Oligoflexus sp.: one gene and its partner. The protein of the gene in region 2 interacts with the protein of the main gene of each other region in a pairwise test. Links are inferred from orthologs where the notes say so. Each region holds a gene or a part of one and is shown on either strand. Other genes may lie near its edges.

Region 1 (3,253 bases), on a different replicon or contig from region 2:
GAAATCCAAAAGACCGTAGGACTTCACGCGAACGAGCAGCGCAATAAAACGCGAAGGAATATCAGGCAACTTGCGGTAGAATTTAAGTTCGGCGAGATCCGTGGAAAAAAAGCAAAAAGCCGAAACACAGCATGCTTCGGCTTTTTGAGACGATTTAATTTTCAAGCGTCGTGAAGGAATCAGCTCAGAACGGTCTTCGAAGCTTTCGCTACGCGGACTTTTTCGCTCTTCTGGCCTTGGTAGGCGATTCCTGTTCTTTTCTTGGACTTGGGATCGACCAAGGCCACGTTGCTGATGTGCACAGGCATGGCTTTGTCGATGATGCCACCTTCAGTGCCATCGGCACCAGGACGGCTATGTTTTTTGAAAATGTTTTGACCGGCGACAAAGACTGCGTTCTTCTTGAAGTCAACGCGATCGATCTTGCCAACACCGCCTTTGGATTTGCCGGTGAGGATGACGACTTCGTCGCCTTTCTTCAAACGAAACTTTTCCTGATATTTCGTCTTTGTAGTCTGAGCCATGTCGGGTATCCATTTAAACGTTGATGATTCTGGTTTTTACAGCTTTTTTGGCGAATCTTGCCCTAAGCGAACTTCTCTAGTACGGGAAAGTCCCCGTCAAGTCAAGAGAACTTTGACCAGAGCTGGCCTTGGAGCCCGTCCGGCTTCCCCCGGACAAGTCCGTCGGTTATAAGAAATGAGAACCCTGTAGATGAGGAGTCTGGTTTTGAAATGTATCCGCCTGCTGCTTTGTATGATCGCCTTTTTGACTTTATCCGTCCAAGGCCTTGAGGCTCAGGATCTCGATCCGAACGCCAAGACCAGGCTCGACATACGACCAAATGACGTCATTATCTGGGAAGGTGTGCAGGCTGTGCAGGACCGCGACGGTCACCTGCTGGTCGGACTGCGTCTTCGTACCAAGGATAATTTCGCCATTTATAAAAGTAGATTGGAATTGCGCGCGCCCGGCGATTTCATTGTCGCCATTAAATCCGCTCCGACCGCACGCCTGCAGGACGATCCGATGGGTGAAGGCCAGGTGGAAGTCTACGATGGAGGCGATTTCGAGATTGAGCTGACCGGTACCCAGAAATACACCGAAACAACACTGCCACTCAGCGTGACGTTTCTCGGCTGCACCCATCAGATTTGTCTTTTTCCCTATACCGAAGACCTCAAGATTCCAGTCTACAACGAAGAAGCCACGGCAACACCGACCGCCAGCGGAACGCTCCAGGATCTTTCGAATCCGGATGATTCCGCGGCTAAAATCAGCGAAGGCGCAAGCAGCGATGATCTCACCACGGAAGAGCAGTATGCCGAGCAATTGAAAAGCGGCAAACTTTCCTGGGGCGTTGTGCTGCTCGTCGTCTTCCTCGGCGGCATTGCCACTAACCTGACCCCCTGTGTTTTCCCGATGATTCCCATTACTTTAAGGCTCCTGGCGCAGCAGGGTCATGCGCGCCTCGCGTCCACCCTCGTTTACGCTCTGGGTATCGTCGTCACCTATACAGGCCTTGGACTGCTTGCGACTCTGGGTGGCGGCGTGTTTGGTTCCGTGCTCGCCAATCCCTGGGTGAACGTAGGCTTCGCCCTTGTTTTCGGTCTGCTCGGGCTCACCATGCTCGGCTTCGGTGATTTGAGCAAGCTGCAGGCCTTCGGCTCGCAAATGGGCGCTGGAAAATCCTCGTTCCTGAATGCCTTTGGAATGGGCGCGGGCGCTGGACTGGTCGCCGCTCCCTGCACAGGTCCCATCATGGGCGCTTTGCTTGCGTACGCCACGACGCTGAATAGCACCTCGCAGTCGCTGGGGCTCTTTTTCCTCTATAGCGTCGGCTTCGCTTTGCCTTACGTCTTCCTCGGAATGGCGGCCAAGCGGGTCAGCGCCTTTAAAGTCAGCCCCCGCATCCAGGTCGCCGTGAAAATCATCTTCTCGGCCGCCATGTTCGCCCTCGCTCTTTACTATCTGAAAAATCCTTTGCAGGAGTGGATCAAACCTTTGCAAGGATACTGGTTCAAACTCTTCATAGGTCTTCTCATCATCACTCTGCCGATCCTGATTCTGATCGTCCGCGACGCGTCTTTGATTCTGCGCAAGGGTGTTCAGCTCGCGCCGACCATTATTCTCGGGTGCTCGCTCTTTGCGGGGATTCAGTGGCTGTCGGGCAGCGATATCGCTACGAAACTTCATTGGCTGAAGGACGAAAGCACAGCGTACACCGAGGCGCAGAAAACCGGCCGCCCCATCCTCATCGATGGCTGGGCCGACTGGTGCATCGCGTGCAAGGAAATGGATAAGACGACATTCCAGGACCCCGAAGTGATTTCCTTGCTGCAGGACGAATGGGTTACCGTTAAACTTGACATGACCCAGAGTTCAGACGCTGATATGGCTCTTGCAGAAAAGTACGAAATGCCAGGGCTTCCGACTTTGGTCATGGTTCCTCCTGACGGCGATCTGAGCAAGAGCCGCAAGCTGACAGGCAAGGTCAGCGCGAAGCGTCTGCTCGAAGAGTTGCGGGCTTTCAAAGGAAAATGATCATGCGGCAGTATCTGCTTTACGTTACAGCTCCATCACGTTCGGCGGCTATCATGGCCGCGCTCGAACGCCTTGGAGCCCGGAAGCTTCCCGACGACGGGGCCTTGAGCCAGAATTTCGAATTGAATCATCGTCTGCTGAAAGGCATGACGATGCGCATTCATATCATGACCGACATCGACGGCGTGACCCCTTTTCTGCGGCAGCATCCCGTCGATCTTCTGGTTTATGATGAGCGCGGCGACGATGCGACGGAAGCCGTGGCCGCCGTGCAGCATATCGCCCGCGACGTGAGTTCGCTCACGCAGCTTTGGGGTCCTGACTTTCATTTCCCCAATTCACGCATCGTCACCGTCCTGAAGCAAACGCCGGACGTCGATCACCGGGTCTTTATCCTGGGTCGCCTGAACGTGCGCGATGTGATCGTGGAACCGGAAAAGACCGCGCTCATGCTCCGCTGGTTGCGCGACGTCCTTTATGCCGGGATTATTCGGGAAAACAAGGTCGGGCTGGCCCTGAGCGGCGGCGCGATCGAGGGCCTCCTTTACCAGGCCGGAGCCATCCTGGCTTTGAAACACGCCTTTGAAGGCCGCAGCATTTATACCTGCGACGTGATTTCCGGTATCAGCAGCGGCAGCATCGTCGGCTCCATGGTCGCCAACCAGATCGAAGTCGAGGAACTGGTGCGCGGCGTCATGGATCTCACGTC
Region 2 (3,095 bases):
CGCGACCGGATCCATCTGGGGCCGTCCGACCTGGGGCGTTTGGTGGGAATGGGATGCGCGACTCACGACGACCCTTATCCTCGCGCTTCTTTATGCCGGCTATCTGATTTTCCATAGCAGCATGAATCCCGGCCCGCAGCGCGATCGCATCGCGGCGGCATTGGGTGTGATCATTGCCCTTGATGTTCCCATCATCTATCAAAGCGTGAACTGGTGGCGAACCCTGCATCAGCCCCAGAGCATCGTGCGCGCGGGTGGTTCGACGATGGCTCCTGAAATGCTGTCGGTCCTTTTCTTCGGCTTCCTCGCGAGCCTTGTGATGGCCAGCTGGCTGCTTTATCTGCGCTTTGGCAATCTGCGTCTTCAGCAGTTGCTCGAACAGTATACTTACGATGCTCAGGCCAAGGGAGAATAGATATGTTTACAGGAACAACGGATCCCACCCCTTACATCGCCGGCGCCTATGGCGTCGCCTTCGTGTGCCTGAGCGTTTATGGATTTGTCCAGGTTCGGCTGCGTCAGCGCTTAAGACAACTGGAACAAGCTGCGCAGTATCAGAATAAAAGGAGAGTGTGATGAAAAAAGGTTTGCCCATGAAGTGGATCGTTGGCGGCGTTGTGATTCTGGTGGCGGGATTGGCTGTCAGTAACCTGCAGTTTGGCGACAATGTGGTTTATTTCTATACGCCGCAGGAAGCGTTTGCCAAAGCTGCCGACATCGACAGCAAGACCATCAAGGTCGGGGGCATGGTCAAGGCTGGAACCGTAGTCTGGAAGCCCGAGGACCTCGCTTTGAACTTCGTGATGACCGACATGCAGGGCACCGACATCGAAGTATCTCACAAGGGAACGCCCCCCGATATGTTCAAGGAGAACTCCGGGGTGGTGGTGGAAGGCCGCATCGAAGCCGATGGTAAAAAAATGGTTTCCCAAAGGCTCATGGTGAAGCATTCTGAAGAATACAAAAAGCCTGATGCGCAGCATTCGGTGGATAAAGAGCTGCTTGAGAAATCTATCTTCAAGAATTGAGGCTGAAGGAGTCGTCTGTGGCTGAACAACGCGTTGTCGTTCCTGGTCCCAACCGTAAGCATCTGATTGCTGTCCTGGTCTTCATGGTCGTCGCAGCCGGCATCATCGGCTTTTTCTATCGCGGGCTTTCGCATCCGGCTGACAAGAACATCCCGTCGGCGTTTTTGGGCAAGCAGGCCATGCCCTTTGAGGTTACATGGCTGCAGGGGCAGGAATACCTGGGTCATACGCCCGATGCCAAGGGCTTCAGCCTGGCTGATTTCAAGGGCCGTCCCTTGATTTTAAACTTCTGGGCCAGCTGGTGCTACAGCTGTCGCGAGGAAGCACGGGACTTTGAAGCGTTCTGGCAGCGCTACAAGGATAAGGGCATCATCGTCGCCGGCATCGCGATTCAGGATACGCCCGAGGCCGCGCGGCAGTTCGCCAAAACCTATGGCAAGACCTATATGCTGGGACTCGATACGGAAGACGGCAAGGCGGCTATTGATTACGGGGTTACGGGCGTGCCTGAAACCTTTATCATCGACCGCAACGGAGTGGTGATTCATAAGGAAGCCGGTCCCATGACCGCCGAGAAGCTGGCGACCTTTGCGGATCAGCTGCTGAAGTAGGTAACGCCCCATACGCGTCATGCCGCTGAAAGCGCAGAAAAAAAGGGCACTCCAAGGTGCCCTTTTTCATTTTTCAAAGCATAATGAATCAGAATCAGTCGAGCCAGCCCACTTTATCCGAGATAAAACCTACTGTATAAGCCACGATAAGGAAGGGCGATACGAGGCCCATAAAGATAAAGATCGGGGCGATCTCCAGAAATTCTTTAAAAGATTCTATATGGAAGTCTTCTGCGGTAAACATCGTTAGCTGGCTCCTTGGATTAGCCTTTTGGGCAGACAGATTCAAAATCAAGGCCTTGAGTATAGGGCGAAGCGTGTGAACTTGAAAGGAAAGAATTCGATGTATCAAGCTGGCCGATGGCGTTCCCTCCTCTCCGTCCTGTTCCTCAGCACCTGGGCCCTGCTCCACTGGTCATCCTGCGTAACTCCGACCCGTGAATCCGGGCGTCAGGGCCTGATCTGGGAAGCCACGCGCGGCACACAGCTCGTCACTCTGGTCGGCACCATGCATATCGGGGTCAGTCCGAATGAGATACCCAAGGGTCTGTGGACCCGTCTGGAAGCCGCGGACACCGTGGTGACGGAAGTTGATCTGACCGGGATGAATGGGACCATCATTCGCCGCTATCTCGTCCTCCCGGAAAAAACAGATCTGAAAACCCAGCTCGGTCCCCAGGACTGGGCGAAGTTCAAGGGCATCGTGCAGGAAGCGTTTCCGCAGATGATGGAGGCTCAGCTTCTGAGGATGACGCCGCTCGCCGCTTGCAGCAACCTGATGCTGGCCGAGGCGCAGCTGGCGCAGAAAGCCAGTGAAGATCCCGCGGAAAGGGGCCGCAATGTGCGGGGCGAGGTTTCGATGGATCAGTACATCGTGGAAAAGGCGCGTGAGCAGAAGAAGAACTTAAAGACCTTTGAATCGTTGGAAGAGCAGTTCAATTATCTCGATAAGGTCTTTACTCTGGAGCAGCTGCGCGAGATGCTGGCCGAGAGCGAAGAGAATCGGCAGTACTATACGCAGCTCGCCAAATCCTTCAAGGACGGAGATTCGGAAACGATCGACGGCATGGTCGCGATGATGCCGGACCATCTGCGGGAGGCGCTGCTCGATCAAAGGAATGACAACTGGGGGCGCAAAATGCCTGCTATTTTAAGCTCTGGGAACACCTTTATCGCCGTGGGCGCCGCGCATCTGGGTGGCAAAAACGGGCTCTTGAATATACTCGAAGCCCAGGGATTCACGCTGCGGCCCTTGAAACTTTAGGATGAGGTCTCATCATGAAACGTGATGCCCAGGCTTTTTTCAAGGACCTCAAGGCCCTTTTGGATCTGGAAACAGCCGCGGAGAAAGAACGCTTTCTGAAGATACTCGATCTGCAGTCACCGCAGGAGCGCGAGGCCAACGGCACCTGCCTCACGGCCCTGGCCATCGAGGATGAATATCCGGGACTCGGCG

The links.
Region 1: the proteins of VFO10_RS23185 (region 2) and VFO10_RS01460 interact in binary tests that used the Escherichia coli proteins (3 or more experiments, as listed by UniProt). The link is inferred for Oligoflexus sp. from one-to-one orthologs.

What each region holds. Positions count from the first base shown.
Region 1 is NZ_DASTAT010000010.1:80,430-83,682, reverse strand. What follows is about bases 204-3,136. They hold VFO10_RS01460 (protein-disulfide reductase DsbD family protein), read left to right. Parts: upstream 204-729; coding sequence 730-2,544; downstream 2,545-3,136. Other genes in these bases: VFO10_RS01455 (patatin-like phospholipase family protein), read left to right, coding at 2,547-3,136; rplX (50S ribosomal protein L24), read right to left, coding at 204-524. Also shown: more of rplX, read right to left, coding at 180-203; more of VFO10_RS01455, read left to right, coding at 3,137-3,253. UniProt on the Escherichia coli protein: Required to facilitate the formation of correct disulfide bonds in some periplasmic proteins and for the assembly of the periplasmic c-type cytochromes.
Region 2 is NZ_DASTAT010000105.1:9,307-12,401, reverse strand. The notes cover bases 68-2,842. They hold VFO10_RS23185 (TlpA family protein disulfide reductase), read left to right. Parts: upstream 68-1,045; coding sequence 1,046-1,639; downstream 1,640-2,842. Other genes in these bases: VFO10_RS23175 (TraB/GumN family protein), read left to right, coding at 1,983-2,842; VFO10_RS23180 (hypothetical protein), read right to left, coding at 1,734-1,883; VFO10_RS23190 (cytochrome c maturation protein CcmE), read left to right, coding at 576-1,028; VFO10_RS23195 (hypothetical protein), read left to right, coding at 418-576; ccsA (cytochrome c biogenesis protein CcsA), read left to right, coding at 68-415. Outside these bases: more of ccsA, read left to right, coding at 1-67; more of VFO10_RS23175, read left to right, coding at 2,843-2,903; VFO10_RS23170 (AAA domain-containing protein), read left to right, coding at 2,918-3,095. UniProt on the Escherichia coli protein: Involved in disulfide bond formation. Catalyzes a late, reductive step in the assembly of periplasmic c-type cytochromes, probably the reduction of disulfide bonds of the apocytochrome c to allow covalent linkage with the heme.